3 regions of the Burkholderia sp. MSMB0856 genome follow, and region 3 is predicted to be linked to each of the others. Evidence: predicted binding sites of a transcription regulator. Region 3 holds the regulator's gene; each other region holds the start of a gene.
What was found. The regulator LexA, encoded in region 3, represses DNA repair genes until DNA is damaged. The targets are predictions, from matches to a motif close to ACTGTATNNNNATACAGT.
Positions count from the first base shown of each region.

Region 1: a site for LexA is predicted at 3,524-3,541, ahead of imuA (translesion DNA synthesis-associated protein ImuA). Genes of this name have one in related genera too.
Region 2: a site for LexA is predicted at 4,452-4,469, ahead of WS87_RS22780 (VRR-NUC domain-containing protein). Genes of this name have one in related genera too.

Region 1 covers NZ_CP013427.1:3,114,529-3,120,815, reverse strand. Annotated here, with positions in the region: gene WS87_RS15780 (VF_A0006 family four-cysteine protein) at 1-164, opposite strand, end outside; gene WS87_RS15775 (ABC transporter substrate-binding protein) at 512-1,477, shown strand; gene WS87_RS15770 (ABC transporter permease) at 1,617-2,513, shown strand; gene WS87_RS15765 (ABC transporter ATP-binding protein) at 2,515-3,309, shown strand; gene imuA (translesion DNA synthesis-associated protein ImuA) at 3,555-4,262, shown strand; gene WS87_RS15755 (Y-family DNA polymerase) at 4,195-5,700, shown strand; gene WS87_RS15750 (error-prone DNA polymerase) at 5,707-6,287, shown strand, end outside.
Region 2 covers NZ_CP013428.1:1,136,676-1,142,962, forward strand. Annotated here, with positions in the region: gene WS87_RS22745 (DUF4142 domain-containing protein) at 18-647, shown strand; gene WS87_RS22750 (PRC-barrel domain-containing protein) at 655-1,155, opposite strand; gene WS87_RS22755 (CBS domain-containing protein) at 1,222-1,653, opposite strand; gene WS87_RS22760 (hypothetical protein) at 1,994-2,242, opposite strand; gene WS87_RS22765 (hypothetical protein) at 2,384-2,683, shown strand; gene WS87_RS22770 (hypothetical protein) at 2,984-3,295, shown strand; gene WS87_RS22775 (MipA/OmpV family protein) at 3,502-4,380, shown strand; gene WS87_RS22780 (VRR-NUC domain-containing protein) at 4,481-6,175, shown strand; gene WS87_RS22785 (ATP-dependent DNA helicase) at 6,172-6,287, shown strand, end outside.
Region 3 covers NZ_CP013427.1:1,881,534-1,887,820, reverse strand. Annotated here, with positions in the region: gene WS87_RS10000 (ABC transporter permease) at 1-140, opposite strand, end outside; gene nodI (nodulation factor ABC transporter ATP-binding protein NodI) at 147-1,061, opposite strand; gene WS87_RS09990 (universal stress protein) at 1,392-1,889, shown strand; gene WS87_RS09985 (DUF2939 domain-containing protein) at 1,980-2,675, opposite strand; gene WS87_RS09980 (hypothetical protein) at 2,705-3,043, opposite strand; gene lexA (transcriptional repressor LexA) at 3,070-3,717, opposite strand; gene WS87_RS09965 (sulfate ABC transporter substrate-binding protein) at 3,982-5,019, shown strand; gene cysT (sulfate ABC transporter permease subunit CysT) at 5,157-6,053, shown strand; gene cysW (sulfate ABC transporter permease subunit CysW) at 6,050-6,287, shown strand, end outside.

The DNA.
Region 1 (6,287 bases), 1.2 Mb from region 3:
CACGAGCGCTGGATCAGTTGCGCGGCCGCGCCGTTGCGGCTCTCGCGCAGCGCGCCCAGCATGCAGTCGTCGTATTGCGCGCTGCCGTCGGTCAGCGCGAATGCCGCGCCTGGCAGCACCAGCGCGACGGCCGCGCACGCGATCGCGTGGAGTCCCCGTTTCATGCACCCTCCGATGGTGTGGATTGGGTCGGCGGACAGCATAACGTAAAGCTGTGAATGCGGCTGACGCGTTGCGCCGGGACCGGCGCGGAGCGCCGCCGGCCGGGCTTCACGAGCGTTTCGCGGCGGTGCGGCGGCCGCGTGTGCCGCTCGGTCGGCCGAAAGCGCGGAGTCAGGCGGTGGTCTGCGGAAATGGTATCCTCGTGCGCTCGCCGCCGCGCGCCTTCCCGGGGCCCGCGCGGGGCCGCTGCCGCCCGCGCCGTCATCCGGTTGCGCGCGCATCGGCACCTGCATGACGGCGGCGGGAATCCATCATCCAGAACCGACACAAATACGGGGGAGACTCACCCATGAAGCGTTTCAAGACTTTCGCGATCCGTTCGATCACGGCCGGCGTCGCCGCATTCGCGCTGGCAGGCGCCGCGCACGCCCAGACGGTCAAGGTGCTGTCGATCGTCGACCATCCGGCGCTCGATGCGATCCGCGACGGCGTGCGTGCCGAACTGAAGGCGGAAGGATACGGCGACGACAAGCTCAAGTGGGAATACCAGAGCGCGCAGGGCAACACGGGCACGGCCGCGCAGATCGCGCGCAAGTTCGTCGGCGACCAGCCCGACGTGATCGTCGCGATCGCGACGCCGGCCGCGCAGGCGGTGGTTGCGTTGACGAAGAGCGTGCCGGTCGTGTATTCGGGCGTGACCGATCCGGTCGCAGCCCAGCTCGTGAAGGGCTGGGGCGCGTCGGGCACCAACGTGACGGGCGTCTCCGACAAGCTGCCGCTCGACCGCCAGGTCGCGCTGATCAAGCGCGTCGTGCCGAAGGCGAAGACGGTCGGCATGGTCTACAACCCGGGCGAGGCGAACTCGGTCGTGGTCGTGAAGGAGCTCAAGGAGATTCTCGCGAAGCAGGGGATGACGCTGAAGGAAGCGGCCGCGCCGCGCACCGTCGACATCGGCCCGGCCGCGAAGAGCCTGATCGGCAAGGTCGACGTGATCTACACGAACACCGACAACAACGTCGTGTCCGCGTACGAAGCGCTCGTGAAGGTCGCGAACGAAGCGAAGATCCCGCTCGTCGCCGGCGACACCGACAGCGTGAAGCGCGGCGGCATCGCGGCGCTCGGTATCAACTACGGCGACCTCGGCCGGCAGACCGGCAAGGTCGTCGCGCGCATCCTGAAGGGTGAGAAGCCGGGCGCGATCGCGTCGGAGACGAGCAGCAACCTCGAATTGTTCGCGAACACGGGCGCGGCCGCGAAGCAGGGCGTGACGCTGTCGCCGGATCTGCTCAAGGAAGCGAAGACGGTCATCAAGTAAGCCGCGGCCCGACCGCCGCGCTTGCAGGCCCGATCCGGGCCTGAACGAAACCGCCGGGCGGGCGGCTCCCACCCGGGGCCGCCCGTCCGCTTCGCCCGGCCGTACACGTCCGGCCGGGAAGCAACAGGATTTCCCCATCATGTCTCTGTTCTCGTTTCTGGGCGCGCTGGAGATCGGCCTGATCTTCAGTCTCGTCGCCCTCGGGGTGCTGATTTCATTCCGCATCCTCAACTTCCCCGACCTGACCGTCGACGGCAGCTTTCCGCTCGGCGGCGCCGTCGCCGCGACGCTGATTTCCGCTGGCCACGACCCGTTCACGTCGACGGTGATCGCGATCGTCGCGGGCGCGCTGGCCGGCTTCGTCACCGGCTGGCTCAACGTGCGCCTGAAGATCATGGACCTGCTCGCCAGCATCCTGATGATGATCGCGCTCTACTCCGTGAACCTGCGGATCATGGGCCGGCCGAACGTGCCGCTCATCACCGAGCCGACGATCTTCACCGTGCTGCAGCCCGACTGGATGCCCGACTACGTGCTGCGCCCGGCGCTGCTCGCGATCGTCGTCGTGGTCGCGAAGCTCGGCCTCGACTGGTTCTTCTCGTCGCAGCTCGGTCTCGCGATGCGCGCGACCGGCGCGAACCCGCGGATGGCGCGCGCGCAGGGCATCGCGACGGGCCGCGCGACGCTCGCCGGGATGGCGCTGTCGAACGCGCTCGTCGCGCTCGCCGGTGCGCTGTTCGCGCAGACGCAGGGCGGCGCCGACATCTCGATGGGGATCGGCACGATCGTGATCGGGCTGGCCGCGGTGATCATCGGCGAAACGCTGCTGCCCGCGCGCCGGCTCGTGCTGACGACGCTCGCCGTCGTGCTCGGCGCGATCGTCTACCGCTTCTTCATCGCGCTTGCGCTGAACAGCGAATTCATCGGCCTGAAGGCGCAGGACCTGAACCTCGTGACGGCCGCGCTCGTCACGATCGCGCTGGTGCTGCCGGCGACGCGCAAGAAGCTGTTCGCGCGCAAGAACGGAGGGGCCTGACATGCTGTCTGCACACGACCTGAAACTCACGTTCAACCCCGGCACGCCGATCGAGACGCGCGCGTTGCGCGGGCTGTCGCTCGAGATTCCCGACGGCCAGTTCGTCGCGGTGATCGGCTCGAACGGCGCTGGCAAGTCGACTTTCCTCAACGCGATCAGCGGCGACCAGCGCGTCGATGCGGGACGCATCGCGATCGACGGCACGGACGTCACGCGCCAGCCGGCGTGGGACCGCGCGCACCTCGTCGCGCGCGTGTTCCAGGATCCGATGGCCGGCACCTGCGAGGCGCTGACGATCGAGGAAAACATGGCGCTCGCGATGGCGCGCGGCGCCCGGCGCGGCTTTCGCGCGGCGCTCGACCGGCCGTCGCGCGAGCTGTTCCGCGACAAGCTGCGTCTGCTGAACCTCGGGCTGGAAAACCGGCTGACCGATCGGATCGGGTTGCTGTCGGGCGGTCAGCGGCAGGCGGTGAGCCTGTTGATGGCGTCGCTGCGGCCGTCGCGGATCCTGCTGCTCGACGAGCACACGGCTGCGCTCGACCCGAAGACGGCCGCGTTCGTGCTGGAGCTGACCGAGCGCATCGTCGCCGACAGCAAGCTGACGACGATGATGGTCACGCACAGCATGCGCCAGGCGCTCGACTACGGCGACCGCACGGTGATGCTGCACCAGGGGCAGGTCGTGCTCGACGTGTCGGGCGACCAGCGCCGCGGGCTCGACGTGCCGGACCTGCTGCAGATGTTCGAGAAGGTGCGGCACGAGCAGCTCGACGACGACGCGTTGCTGCTCGGCTGACGCGCGGCGGGCGGGCCGGTGCGGTGCGGGGTGCCGCATCGTGCCGGTTCGCCCGGCGGTTGGTGTGTCGGCCCGGCGATTCGGACGACACGATCCGGCCCGCCCGCTCCGGTGCGGCGTAACATGAACGATCGCGCTGGATTTCCCGTCGTTTTTCCTCTGACGAAAAACCGGTTTCGCCTCAGTACTGTGCGACGCACGCGCATTGCCATATACTGTATATCCATACAGTTGTGGGTGGCGTCATGCTCGCATCCTCCATTTCTCCCGAATCCCTTCATCCGTCCCTTTGGCGCGGCTCGCAGCTCGCGCGCGGCGGTGCGCGCACGATCGACACGGGTTTCGCGCCGCTGTCCGCCGAACTGCCGGGCGGCGGCTGGCCGGTCGGCGGGCTCGTCGAGTTGCTGGCCGCTCAGCCGGGCTGCGGCGAGATGCGGCTGCTCGCGCCCGCGCTCGCGCGCACCGTCAGTGCGCGGCGTCCGCTCGCGCTCGTCGCGCCGCCTCAGTCGCCGCATGCGACGGCGCTCGCCGGTCTCGGCGTGTCGGCCGACGCACTGCTGTGGCTGCGCACCGGCAGCCGCACGGATGCCTTGTGGGCCGCCGAGCAGGCGCTCAGGACGGGCTGCTGCGGTGCGCTGCTGCTCTGGCAGGACGCGCGGCCCGATGCGCTGCGGCGCCTGCATCTCGCGGCCGCGCGCACCGGCGACACGCTGTTCGTGATGCTGCGCCCGCTGTCGGCCGCGCGGCAGCCGTCGCCGGCCGTGCTGCGCGTCGCGCTGCATCCGGTGCCGGGCGGCGTGTCGCTCGACATCGTCAAGCGCCGCGGGCCCGCGCGCAGCGAGCCGCTCGCGCTCGATTTGCCGTCGCCCATCGTGGAGAGCCGCTATGCGCGTCTTGCTCGGCATCCATCTGCCGCGCCTGCCGCTCGACGTGTGCGTCCCGCCGCCGTCTGACGGCGCGGCGGACGACGCAGACGACGCAGACGACGCAGGCTGTGCGGTGCTCGAGCAAGGTGTCGTGCTGATTGCCGATGCGCCCGCGCGCCGGCAGGGCGTGCGCGCGGGCATGAAGCGCGGCGGCGTGCTGACGCTCGCGCCCGACACACGGCTCGTCGAACGCGATCCCGCCCGCGAGGCCGATGCGCTGCGCGCGGTCGCGCTCGCATTGCTGCGCTTCTCGCCGTGCGTCGCACTCGACGACGAAGCGACGCTGATCGTCGACGTCGGCCCGAGCCTGCGCCTGTTCGGCGGCCTGCCGTCGCTGTGCCGCCAGGTGCGCGCGACGCTCGCGGCGCTCGGCTATGCGGCGCGCCTGTCCGCCGCGCCGACCGGGCGCGGCGCGTGGCTGCTCGCGCGCATGTCGGCGCGTGCGCGCATCCGGCGCCGCGTGGCCGGGCCGGCTTCGCTCGTCCGTACGCTCGATCGTCTGCCGTGCGCGCTGCTGCCCGACGCGCGCGCGTATGCGGGCTGGTTCGACGGCCTCGGCTGCCGCACGCTCGCCGATCTGCGCGGCTTGCCGCGCGCGGGGCTGCAGCGCCGCTGCGGTCCGGCGCTGCTCGCCGCGCTCGATCGCGCGTACGGCGATGCGGTCGAGCCGCTTGCGTGGATGGCGGTGCCGCCCGTGTTCGACGTGCGGCTCGAATTGCCGGAGCGCGTCGAATACGCGGAGGCCGTGCTGTTCGCCGCGCGGCGGCTCGTCGTGCAGCTCTGCGGGTGGCTGGCCGCGCGGCAGCTGTCGCTGGCCGCGATGACGTTCGATCTCGAGCACGAGCGCGGCCGTCAGGCCGTGCCGCCGACACCGCTCGAACTCGCGTTCGCCGCGCCCGTGCGCGACGAGACGCACTTCATGCGGCTGCTCGGCGAGCGGCTCGCGCGCGTCGAATTGCCGGCCGCGGTGATCGCGGTGCGGCTGAAGGCCACGCGCGTCGAATCGGTCGCGCCGCCGGCCGACGATCTCTTTCCCGAGCCGGGCGGCACGCGCGAGACGCGTGCGCGGCTGTTCGAACTGCTGGTCGCGCGGCTCGGCGCGGAGAACGTGCTGCGCGCGGCACCCGTCGCCGATCACCGTCCGGAGGCCGCGAACCGCTGGCTGCCGCTCGATGCGCAAGCGGGCAGGCCGGCCGGCGGGCCGCCCGCCGTGCCGCCGCGCCCCGCGTGGCTGCTGGCCGAGCCGCAGCCGCTCCTGATGCGCGAGAACCGGCCGGTGTTCCATACGCCGCTCAGGATGATGTCGTCGGCCGAGCGGATCGAAGCCGGGTGGTTCGACGGGCAACTGGCCGCACGCGATTACTACGTCGCGCAAGACGAGGTCGGTGCGTGCTACTGGGTGTTCCTGGAGCGCTCGGGAAGCCAGGCCGAGCCGCGCTGGTTCCTGCATGGCTTGTTCGGGTGAGCGGAGATGGTTGCGGAATTCAGCTGGCTACCCGATTACGCGGAGTTGTTCTGCCGCTCAAACTTTTCGTTCCTGCATGGCGCGTCGCATGCGGACGAACTGGTCGAGCGCGCGGCCGAACTCGGCTATCGCGGGATCGCGATCACCGACGAATGCTCGCTGGCCGGCGCGCCGCGCATGCATGTCGCGGCGCAGGCGCAAGGGCTGCCGCTCGTCATCGGTTCGTATTTCGAAGTCACGCCGGATGAAGTCGCACCGGGTCACGATCCGGGCCCCGGCGCGTTCGGCCTCGTGCTGCTCGCGCAGAACCGCGAAGGTTACGGCAATCTTGCCGAGCTGATCTCGTGGCGGCGGATGGCCGCGCCGAAGGGCACCTATACGTTGACGTCGCGGATGCTGTCGGCCCCGCCCGCGGCGTTTGCGCACCTGCGCGGCATGCCCGACTGCTTCGCGATCCTCGTGCCCGCGTATCCGGTGCGCGCGGACGTGCTCGATGCGCAGGTCGCATGGTTTCGCGCGACCTTCGGCGAACGCGCGCGGCTCGGACTCGTGCAGCTGCAGCGCGCGCTCGATGGCGCGCAGCGCGA
Region 2 (6,287 bases), on a different replicon from region 3:
CGGCGCGCGCCGGGCGCATGCCGTTGATCGTGCGGATCTCGTTCGCCGGCAACGCCTGCTTGCTGGTATCGGGCGTGCTCGCGGCGTTCTGCGCGTCGGCATTCACGCCGGCGCATGCGCAGGCGCCGCCTGCATCGTCCGTTCATGTCGCGCCGGGCGTCGTCCGTCCCGGCGAGACCGCCGACGAGGCGGACATGACGCGGCGGCCGAACGGCATCGACGCGGAATTCGTCGACAAGGCAGGCATCGTCGGCAAGACGGAACTGCAGGCGAGCCAGCTCGCGCTCGATCGGTCGTCGAATCCGGACGTGAAGGCGTTCGCGCGCCGAATGATCGACGATCACGGTCGTGTCGCCGCGGAATTGCGCCGGCTCGGCGCGCAAAAAGGCTTGCCCGTGCAGACGCGCATGCTGGTCGATCCGGCGCTGACGGCCCTGCGAACCATGAATGGCGACGCATTCGACAAGGGGTACATCGCGCTGGCGGGACCGAACGCGCACGAGGCGGCGCTCAGGCTCTACGAAGCCGAAGCGCGCAACGGCCACGACCCGCAGCTTCGCGCGTTCGCGGCCGACACGCTGCCGACGCTGAAGGCGCATCTGGGCGCCGCGCGCGCGCTCGAGCGTTCGATCGCGGCCGCGCACTGATCCGCGATCAGTGCCGCCGCGTGTCGTTCTCGGGGCCGCCCGGCGAGGCCTCGTACGGCGGCGAGTCGAGCGCCGTTTCGCCTTCCTCGATCAGCCAGTAAGGCGACGCGCCGTAGTGCGCATGCAGCGCCTCGGCCCACGCGGGATCGGCCATCGTCGGCCAGCGGTCCTTCTCGAAGCCCGGTGCGTCGCGCACCCGCTCGGTCGGCACGGGCAGCACGAAGCAGCGGCGCTCGACGTCGAGCGTCAGCACGCTCCACGGCACCGCGAGCAGCTTGTCGCCGATCCCGGCAAATCCGCCCGACGACACGACCGCGTACGCGATCCGGCCCGAGCGGATGTCGAGCATGATGTTCGTGACCTTGCCGATGTCGTCGCCGTCCATCGTCAGCACGCGATCGTTTTCCAGCGTGCCGGCGGCCATTACGTCCGGCCCCGGCCCGCCGGCCGAACGGCCGCGGTCGCCGACAATGCGCGCCTGCGTGCGCGACGGTCTGTCCGTTGTCATCGCTTTTCTCCTGTTCGAAGCGGCGCGGCGCACACGGCGCGCGGGCAGCGCGGTTGGGGTGGCCGCTCAGCGGCGGCGCGGCAGGGACACATCCTCGAGCGTATTCGCCAGCTCGTCGCGTGCCGGGCCGCCCGCGCGCGTCGCGATGTCGCCGAGCGACACCATCCCGACGATCTGGTGGTTGGCGTCGAGCACCGGCATCCGATGCAGCTGTATGTCGGCCATCCGCTGCTGCACGTCGCCGACGCCGTCATCCTCGACGCACCACTGCACCGGCGCCGATGCGACCACTTTCACGGGGGTATCGGGCGGATGCCCGTGCGACAGCGCGCGTATCGCGAGGTCGCGGTCCGTCACGATCGCGACGAGCCCGCTGCCGTCGCACACCGGCAGCACGCCGATGTCGAAGCGCTGCATCAATTCAGCTGCATGGCGAATCGTGTCGGTGGGCGCGACGCACACTACGTCGCGTGACATGATTTCATTGACGCGATACATGAACGCCTCCTTCGTGAGGGAGACGATGCGGAAGCAGGACGCGTGCCGCGTTCAATCGACAGGCGCGGGACCTGCGCGGCCGTGCCACGGAGAAATTTGCCAGCCGGGTTGTACATCTTCCACGGCGGCAGCCGTGGCCGGGCCGCGTGCCGCGCTCAGTGGCCGACCCCCGTCATCACGACGATGGCGAGGACCAGCGCACTCTCGATCGCGGCCAGCGCTGCGACGCCCGCGGCGCCGCTGACTTCGTGCCATGCACGTTCAATGCGTTTCATCATTTCACTCCGGTTGTGCCGGCCCGTCGCCACGCTGCCGCGCATCGCGGGCCGGGGTGCCGCCGTCAGCCGTGATCGCGGGGCGGTGGCGGGGCGTCGGGCGCGCGACGGTCGCGTTCGCCGGACGGCTTGCCGGGGTCGATGCGGGTCGCGCCGCCGACGGCGGGCGGATCGCTGGCCGGGAATGTCTCCTCGAGCCCTTCGTCGATGCGTTTCTCCGTCTTGTCTTCGGACGGCTTGCGCGATGCGGCCAGAGAGAGCGAGCCGGCAGCCGGTGACACGGCGCTGCGGCTGCCGGGGGCGGATGCGGTCATGATCGAACCTCCTTACGGGTACGACGGCCGCAAGCGGCGTGCCCGTGCGGCAGGGGCGGCATGACGCTTGCAGTCGTCGAGGCGGCCGGACGGGCGCAGATGCGGGCGGCCCGCCGCCTGTGTGGACGAGAGGACATCGTGATGATTGAACCCAGGAAAAGGATACGTTACGACGCGAACGTGTGCGGCGGCGATTTCCGCGATGTGCGCGAACGGTTCGACACGTGGAAGCGTGAGTCGCGGATCCATCGGCCCGAGCGGCGCGTGTTCGACGGGAAGGATGAAGTCCGCGAGCTGAACCATACCGTCTACGCGGGGCCGGAAAGCGCGCAGCGGGCGCTGGTCGCGCGATGCGCGCCATCCGATCCGTTCGCGCTCGCGGTGCGGCTCGCCGCCGAAGGGCGCACCTTGTGGCTGGTGATGGCGGCATACGACGCATGACGGCGTGCGCGGTTGCGCCGCCGGGCAGGCACACCGGTTGCGCGCGCTCGCCGCGCCAATCGACATGCGCGAGCCGCCGCGCAGGAGTGACATGAGCATGCGATCCACGCTGCACCGACCCGAGCCGACGCCCGACGTCGATCCCGACCCGGCGCTGCCCGAGCACGACGATCCGTTCGATCCGCCCGTGCCCCCGGGGCTGCCGCAAGGCGATCCGCCGTCGCAGCCGCCGCCGATGCGAATGCCGGGCGGGCGCAGCCAACCACGGCCGGCCGCGCGATCACTGAAAGGAGGACCATCATGGACATTCACGTGCAATCGCCCGACAAGCGCGCGATCGCCCAGGTTCTGGGCCGCTATTTCGAGTCGCGTTCGCTGCGCTATCACATCGAGGAGTTGCCGGGCGGCGTGCTGCATATCGGTTTTCGCGCGAGCGGGCGCCCGGTTGCCGTCACCGTGTCGTTCGACGACACGGCCTACGACACCTACACGCACTGGGACGCGAGCCAGAAGCAGCTCGCGCTCGGGCGTCTCGCCGACGGCTTCTCGCGCATGATGGCGAAGCGCAGTCCGGCCGCGCTGGCCGGCGACTATCACGTCGAGCGTTTCTGATTCCGCAATCCTGCGCCCGTTCGTACCGGAAACCGGCAAAGTGCCCGTGCTCAACGGGCGCTTTGCGGCTACGCGCGCGTCGCGTAGGATGTTCACTATTCAGCGCACGCTACGTTCGCGCCGTCGGCTGCCTGCCGCTGCAGCCGATCGGGATGCGACGCGCTTTCCCTCAGGTTCGTTTCATGCAACCGACGGAGACCGCCTTGATGACCGTTGCCCGCCCGTTGTTGTCGCCCGGCGCTCGCCGGTTCGTGTCCGGCCTGTCGGCCTTCGCCGCGCTCGCAGCGGCGGGTGCGCGCGACGCGTCGGCGCAGACGCCTTCGCCGCTCGGCGAATGGCAATACTCGGCGGGCGTTCCGCTGCAGAAACTGTTCAGTCCGACGGTCCCGACGTGGCAGGTCAGCGTCGGCGCGGCGATGACGCTCCAGCCGCGCTACGCGGGTTCCGACCGCTACCGCGTAATGGGCGGCCCGAATGTCGACGTGCGCTATCGCGACCTGTTCTTCCTGTCCACGGGCGAGGGGCTCGGCGCGAACGTGCTGCGCGGGCCCAACTGGCGAGTGAGCCTGTCGGTCGGCTATGACCTCGGGCGCCGCTCGGCCGACGACCTCGACCACCTGAACGGGCTCGACAACATCAACGCGGCGCCGGTGATGAAGCTCGCGGCCGATTACGTGATCTCGAAGGAATTTCCGCTCGTGCTGCGCGCGGATGTCCGGCGCAGCATCGGCGGCTCGAGCGGTTGGGTCGGCGATTTCTCCGCGTACATGCCGATGCCGGGCAGCAACGAACACTTCTTCTGGTTCGCCGGGCCGACGGTGTCGTTCGCCGATTCGCGCTACATGAACAGCTGGTTCGGCGTGAATGCGGGGGCGTCCGCCCGTTCGGGGCTGCCGACCTATTCGTCGGGCGCGGGGATGAAGTCGTTCGGCGCGGGCGTGACGATGGTCTGGTTCATCGACAAGCACTGGTTCGTGACGATGGACGGCGCGATCGAACAGCTCGTCGGCCGCGCGCGGCGCAGCCCGGTCACGCAGCAGTCGACGAACGGCGTGTTCGACATGTCGGTGAATTACCAGTTCTGAGCGGGACCGGCGGGGGCAGCCGTGCGCGGCGCGGCATGCGGTATTTTTCGTCACATTTGATATGATTCCGACCTGTACAAACGTACAGTGATCGATCCCCGTGACGCCTGCATCGCCGACGCCCCCGGCGTTTTACTACCTGACCAATTTCGAACGCGCGCTGGCCTGGCTCGGCGAGCGTTACGACGACCTGCTCGATGCGCGCGAACACGCGTTCCTTCGGGATTTCGCGCAGTTGCCAAAAACGTCGCGCGCGTTGCTCGTGCGGATGCTGATGCGCAGCGGGTCCGACTTCCGCGCGAGCAAGCTCGTGTACGACGAGATCGGCAGCACGCTCGACGCGGCCGCGCCGCTCGTCGAGCTCGGCTGGGTCGATCCGGCGCCCGCGCTCACGCTCGACGAGCTGTTCGCGCTGTCGACCAAGGCCGACCTCCTGAAGGTGTTCCCGTCGCTCGCCGAGCACGCGGGCGAGCGCAAACCCGACTGGCTCGAGCGGCTGCGGCCCGCGCATGACATAGCACAGCCGCTCGACGTTTGGTGCGCGCAGGCCGACGATCGCGTGCTGCGCGTGACGGTCGGCGCGCTGTGCGACCGGCTGCGGTTGATGTTCTTCGGCAATCTTCATCAGGACTGGAGCGAATTCGTGCTCGCCGATCTCGGCGTGTTCCAGTACGAAAGCGTGCCGTTCGCGCCGTCGTCGCGCGCGTTCCAGCAGCGCGACGACATCGAGACGTATCTTGCGCTGCAGACCTGCCGCGAAGCACTCGATGCGTGGCCCGACGACCTGCCGTTCGACGCGCTGCTGCAGGCGATCGACGCGGTCGGCTGCGTGCAGCCGTGGCTCGCGACGCGCCGCGCGAAGCTGCTGTTCGCGCTCGGGCAGACCTGCGAGCGCCGCGCCGACTGGACTACCGCGCTCGACGCGTATGCGCGCAGCGCGTGGCCGGGCAGCCGGCACCGGCGCATTCGCGTGCTCGAACGCTGCGGACGCGACGACGATGCGCTCGCGCTGGCGCTCGACGTGCGCAACGCCTTCGAAAGCGACGAGGAGCGTCAGCGCGTCGAGCGGATGCTGCCGCGCCTGCAGCGCCGTCTCGGGCAGCGGGTCGAACGCGCGGGCAGCGCGCCGGACGTGCCGCGCGAGACGCTCGTGCTTGCGCGCCCCGACGCATTCGTCAGCGTCGAATACGCGGTGCGCGACCACCTTGCACGGCCCGACGCGCCGGTTCACTACGTCGAGAACACGCTGATCAATTCGTTGTTCGGGTTGCTGTGCTGGGAGCCCGTGTTCGCGGCCGTGCCCGGCGCGTTCTTTCACCCGTTTCAGCGCGGCCCGGCCGACCTGCACGCGCCCGATTTCGCGGTACGCCGCACCGCCGCATTCGCCGCGTGTTTCGCGCAACTCGATTCGGGTGCGTACCGCGACACGATCCGTCGGCACTACGCGACGAAGATGGGGCTGCAATCGCCGTTCGTGTTCTGGGGCGTGCTGACCGACGAACTGCTCGACGAGGCGCTGGCATGCCTGCCGGCCGAGCACCTGCGGCTGTGGTTCACGCGCCTGCTCGCGGATATCCGCGGCAATCGCTCGGGGCTGCCCGACCTCGTCCGTTTCTGGCCCGGCGAGCGGCGCTATGAACTGATCGAGGTGAAGGGGCCCGGCGACCGGCTACAGGACAACCAGACGCGCTGGCTCGCGTACTGCATCGCGCACGGCATGCCGGTGCGCGTCGTCGATGTCGAATGGGCGAGCGCGGGCGTCCGGCAGGACGAGGCGGCGGGGTTGTCCGCATGAGCTATGTCGTCGCGGTGCGGGCGATGTGCGAGTTCACCGCGCGGCGCGGCGATCTCGACTTGCGCTTCACGCCCGCGCCGACCGCGCTCGAAGGCATCGCGGGTCACGGCGC
Region 3 (6,287 bases):
AGCGCGAGCTTGCGCCACACGAGGTAATTGCGTCGCCACACGGCAATCCAGTTGGTGGCATTTGCGGGCAGCGCGATCGCGAAGCGTGATTCGCGTGGCGGTGCGGACGGCGCGGCGGCGGAATAGTTGCGTACGTCCATGATCGATCAGTCCTGCATTTCGCGGCCCGTGAGCCGCAGGAACACGTCCTCCAGATTGGCCGGACGATGCAGATAACGCAATCCCGTGCGACCCTTGAGTCGCGCACTGAGCGGCTCGGGATCGGTCACGTAGCAGAACAGCGTCTCACCGCTGATCTCGGTGTGCTTCGCGAACGGCGCCAGTTCGTCGCGCAGCGCGACCGGCTCCGGCCCGTAGATTTCGATCACGTCGCAGCCGATCTCCGATTCGATCAGCGCGTGCGGCGCGCCTTCGGCGATCTTGCGGCCTTCCTCGATCACGCACAGTCGGTCGCACAGGCGCTCGGCTTCCTCCATGAAATGCGTGGTGATCAGGATCGTCTTGCCGCGCGCGAGCAGCGACCGCAACCGCTCCCACATCAGGTGCCGCGCCTGCGGATCGAGACCCGTCGTCGGTTCGTCGAGCACCAGCACGTCGGGATCGTTGACGAGCGCGCGTGCGAGCGTCAGACGGCGCTTCATGCCGCCCGACAATTCGCCGACCTTCGCATCGGCCTTGTTTTCCAGCTTCGCGAATTCGAGCAGCGGTTGCACGAGCGCGCGTGCGGCGTGTGCCGACATGCCGAAATAGCGGCTGAACACGAGCAGGTTCTCGCGGACCGTGAAGTCCGGGTCGAGGTTGTCGAACTGCGGGACGACGCCGACGCGCTGGCGTGCATGCCGCGCGCGTGACGGAACCGGCTCGCCGCAGAGTGAAATGGTGCCGGCGTCGGGATACGCGAGGCCGAGCAACATCTTCAGCGTGGTGGTCTTGCCGGCGCCGTTCGGCCCGAGCAGGCCATAGCATTCGCCGGCCTGCACGTGGAAGGACAGGTCATTGACGACAAGCTTGTCGCCATAGCGCTTTTCGACGTTCCGGAAATCGATCGGTGCAACGGACATGGGCAGGTTGTCGTTGTAATCAGCGGACGCGGACGCGTTTCGCGGCCGGTCGGTCGGGCACGCCGGCCGGCGAACGGATCGGATGAATGCGTGTCACATGGGCATGACCGAGGCGAACGCACGTCAACGGCACGAACGGGCCATTCTAGTGCATCGGCTGCGTCTCTTCAGGGCGGCCCCACGCGGCACGGTGCATGCGCGCACGGATCGTGCACCGCATCATCGCCGACGCGCCCCGCGTGGCGAATCAGCGTTTTCCATCCCTTGCGTCCGGAATTGCGGCGCACCATGATGAGTACATAGGGTACGTAGTCGCGACAGGGAGGTTTCATGGCTAGCTACAACAAGATTCTGCTGTGCTACGACGGCACGCTCGAAGGACGCAAGGCATTGCGGTGCGGCGCCAATCTCGCGCTGGACCTGAAGGCGGAAACGCATTTGTTGTCGGTCGTCGACATGCGCTCGAGCATCGCGCAAAGCGCCGGGCTGCTGACCGACGTCGCGTGCGGCCGCTTCGAGGAAACCGCGCGCGAGATCCTGCAGGAGGGCGTGAACTGGCTGCGCGAGCGCGGCGTTCAGGCGGAAGGCCATTTTGCATTTGGCTATCCGATCGACGAAATCGCGAATCTTGCGACGGAATTGAAGGCCGACCTCGTCGTCGTCGGCCATCGGTGCCGTAGCGGGTTATCGAGATGGTGGATGGGGTCGGGCAACACGCAACTGCTCGATCGCGTGAACTGCAGCATTCTGGTCGCATGTTCGTCGGCGGAAGAGCAAAAGGCCGAGATCGCACGCGAACGCGAAGCGGCCACCGCGAGCGGCAAGTAATGCAATGATCGTGAGACCGGCCGGGTCGTACTGCGATTCGGGCCGGTCGCGCGCCGTGCCGCCAGCGGCGGCTACGCCGAGAGCGGCCGCTCAGGCGTGCAGGTCGATCGCCGACAGCTTCCACGAGAACAAGCCGAAGCGGTGGAAGATCGCCGCATAGCGTGTGCCGTCGGTGCTGCGCTGGTAGGTCACGACAAATTCGTCGATATTCCGGTAGCCGGCGCTCGTTTGCTGCGGACGACCCGCCTCCCCGGAGGCGGGTGCGGGCGCGATGGCGGGCGCAGCTGCGGCCGAGGCGGGGGCATTGCTGCTCGGCGCGGGTGCGTTCGACGGATTGACCGGCGGCGCGGCCGGTGCGTTGCCAGGCGCAGCGCCTGATGGCGGGCCCGACCATTCGGGCGGCCGTTCGCCCGGATTGCCGCGCGGGGGAACGCCGCTCATCAGCGCCGCTACACCTTCCGGTGTCGCATAGGCATCGACCAGCGGGCCGATCAACGCAGACCCGATCAGCGCGCCAATCACCGCGAACGGGTTGTCCTTCTTCACCGCGTCGATCCGGCGCATCAACTCTTCCGTCACCTGCTGCTTCAGGCTGATGCGCAGCGACGGAAAATCGACATATTCGCTGACCGCTTGCGCATCGCGCGCGTCGATCGCCGATTTCAGGCGACCGAGCGCGACGTACGGCGATGCGTACGCATAACCGATCGCCATCAGAACGGCGACGGCCAGCACGACGATCAGCAATGGCTTGAGCCGCCGCGCGCGGCCCGAAGATCCAGTCACGATGCCTCCGGTGCGGACAGGTTCCGCAATCAGAGACCGCCGTGCGTGGCCGATCGTTCCTCGGCGATGCAGCGATCGATCATCCGGCACACGGCATCGATCGTCCCGACCATGATCAGGCGCGACCGGCCGTGATAGACGCGCACGGGCGCACGGCGCGCCGGCTCCGCGTGATTCAGGCCGGCGTTCAGCGAAACCCGCGCGAACGCGGGAAGCGCTGACGGCAGCAGCGACGCCTGCCGTTCAACTGCGACTTCTTGGCTCACCACGGGCGCCGCGGCGGACAGCGGCGCGCAGGGCGTGCGGCCGCGCAGGTGACGCAGGCGGCCGAATTGACGGAAAGGCAGCAGACGGGAAAGGCGTTCCATGATGTTCTCCTCAGCGAGACCGATTGTCAGAGTTCGCCCGAGCGGATCAGCCCGACGGCGATGCCTTCCAGCGCGAATTCCGCGCTGCCGGCCTTGACGAAGATGTTTTCGTAATCCGGGTTCTCCGCGATCAGCTCGAGGCCGCCGGGCCGGCGCATCAGGCGCTTGACCGTGACGTCGTCGCCGAGGCGCGCGACGATGATCTGGCCGTCCTTCGCTTCCGTGCGCTTCTGCACGGCGAGCAGGTCGCCGTCGAGAATGCCGGCGTCGCGCATCGACAGGCCGCGCACCTTCAGCAGGTAATCGGGCTTGCTGGTGAACAGCGCGGGATCGCACGCGTAATGCTGCGAGATGTGCTCCTGCGCGAGGATCGGGCTGCCGGCCGCCACGCGGCCGACGAGCGGCAGCGACAGTTGCATCAGGCCGGCGTGCGGCAGCGTGAACTGGTGCGGGGCGTCGTCGATGCCGAGCAGGCGGATGCCGCGTGACGCGCCGGCGGCCAGCTCGATCACACCCTTGCGCGCAAGCGCACGGAGGTGTTCCTCGGCCGCGTTCGGCGAGCTGAAACCCAGCTCTGCCGCAATCTCGGCGCGCGTGGGCGGGAAACCGGAGCGCTCGATCGCGCGGCGGATCAAGTCGAACACTTGCTGCTGACGGGCGGTGAGTTTGGTCATGGCTGAACTGTATGGATAGACAGTGAGCTGTATTTTTATACAGTACTTCGCGAATTTCAAGTGTTACTTGAGGTTCGACGCGATCGCGCCGGTTCCGGCGCGATTTCGCGACGCCCGGACGCCGGTTTGTCCGCCGCAACCGTCCGTCCCGTCTGCGTTAGCACTTTTGAGTATTAAAAAATGAAGAACGATTATTTTTAATCATGTAACCCGTTCGCTAGACTGGCCCGACATCGCAATACCGACAACACTGGAGAACCAAGGATGGCGAAGCGCAATACGGGGCTGGTGGGCGGAGTGGGCCGCCTGATCGCAACACTCGCGCTGGGCGCGGCGGCAGCGCTGGGCGTGGCGACGCACGCCCAGGCCGATACGACGTTCCTGAACGTGTCCTACGACCCGACGCGCGAGCTGTATCAGGACTTCAACCAGGCGTTCGGCAAGGAGTGGAAGGCGAAGACGGGCGAGACGGTCAACTTCAAGCAGTCGCACGGCGGCTCGGGCGCGCAGGCGCGCTCGGTGCTCGACGGCCTGCAGGCCGACGTCGTGACGCTGGCGCTCGCCTATGACATCGACGCGATCGCCAACAAGGGGCTCGTCAACAAGGACTGGCAGAAGCGCCTGCCGGACAACGCATCGCCGTACACGTCGACGATCGTGTTCCTGGTGCGCAAGGGCAACCCGAAAGGGATCAAGGACTGGGACGACCTGACCAAGCCGGGCATCTCGATCGTCACGCCGAACCCGAAGACGTCGGGCGGCGCGCGCTGGAACTACCTGGCCGCATGGGCATACGCCGTTCACAAGCCGGGCGGCAACGAGCAGAGCGCGAAGGAATTCGTGACGAAGCTCTACAAGAACGCGGGCGTGCTCGACTCGGGCGCGCGCGGCGCGACGACGAGCTTCGTGCAGCGCGGGATCGGCGACGTGCTGATCGCGTGGGAGAACGAGGCGTTCCTGTCGATCAAGGAATTCGGCACGGACAAGTTCGAGATCGTCGTGCCGTCGGTGAGCATCCTGGCCGAACCGCCCGTCGCGGTGGTCGACAAGGTGGTGGACAAGAAGGGCACGCGCAAGCTGGCCGAGGCCTACCTGAATTTCCTGTACAGCCCGCAGGGCCAGGAAATCGCGGCGCGCAACTACTACCGCCCGCGCTCGAAGAACGTGCCGGCGGAGCTGACGAAGCAGTTCCCGAAGCTGAAGCTGTACACGGTCGACGACACGTTCGGCGGCTGGACGAATGCGCAGAAGACGCATTTTGCGGACGGCGGCGTGTTCGACTCGATCTACAAGCCGCAGTAACGCCACGCAGTAATAAACCATAACGACAGCGGCGCGCCACGAGAGCGCGCCGCATCCCCGACGGCCCGCCGGCGCGACTCCCCGCGCCGGCGTTTGCGTCGGGCCCATGAGCAGCAACGACCCAGCAAGAGCATCCGATGACGACGTACACCTTTCGCAAGCCGAGCGCACTGCCCGGTTTCGGCGTGACGCTCGGCATCACGGTGGCCTATTTGAGCCTCGTGGTGCTGATTCCGCTCGCCGCCACGTTCCTGAAGACCGCGACGCTGTCGTGGGACCAGTTCGTCACCGCCGTCGCGTCGCCGCGCGTGCTCGCGTCGTACCGGCTGACGTTCTCCGCCGCGCTCGGCGGCGCATTGATCAACGCCGTGTTCGGCTTTCTCGTCGCGTGGGTGCTGGTGCGCTACACGTTCCCGTTCAAGCGCCTCGTCGACGCGATCGTCGATCTGCCGTTCGCGCTGCCGACGTCGGTCGCCGGCATCTCGCTCGCGGCCGTCTATGCGACCAACGGCTGGGTCGGCCAGTATCTCGCGCCGTTCGGCATCAAGATCGCGTTCACGCCGGTAGGCGTGCTGGTGGCGCTGACCTTCATCGGGCTGCCGTTCGTCGTGCGCACCGTGCAGCCGGTGCTCGAGGATTTCGAGCGCGAGCAGGAAGAGGCCGCCGCGTGCCTCGGCGCATCGCGCTGGCTGACGTTCCGCCGCGTCGTGTTGCCGGCCGTGCTGCCGGCGCTGCTCACCGGCTTCGCGCTGGCATTCGCGCGCGCGCTCGGCGAGTACGGCTCGGTCATCTTCATCGCCGGCAACGTGCCGATGAAATCCGAGATCACGTCGCTGCTGATCATCACGAAGCTCGAGCAGTACGACTATGCGGGCGCGACCGCGCTGGCGGTCGTGATGCTGGTCGTGTCGTTCCTGATGCTGCTGTTGATCAACTCGCTGCAGTGGTATCTGCAGCGCCGCACGAGCAAGGGCGCGAGCGGCCCCGCGCCGGCGACCGTCACCGTTGCCGCAGCAGCAGGAGGCCAGCAATGACCCAGGAGTCCAACGCCGTGCTGAACGACCCGTCCGTCGCGCGCGTGCGCGCCGCGAAGCAGCTCGACCCCGTCAGCGAGCCGCGCGCCGTGCGCTGGCTGCTGATCGGCGTCGCGCTGACGTTCCTTGCGTTCTTCCTCGTCGTGCCGCTCGCCGCGGTGTTCTTCGAGGCGCTGCGCAAGGGCGTCGGCTTCTATCTCGAATCGCTCGCCGATCCCGACGCATGGTCGGCAA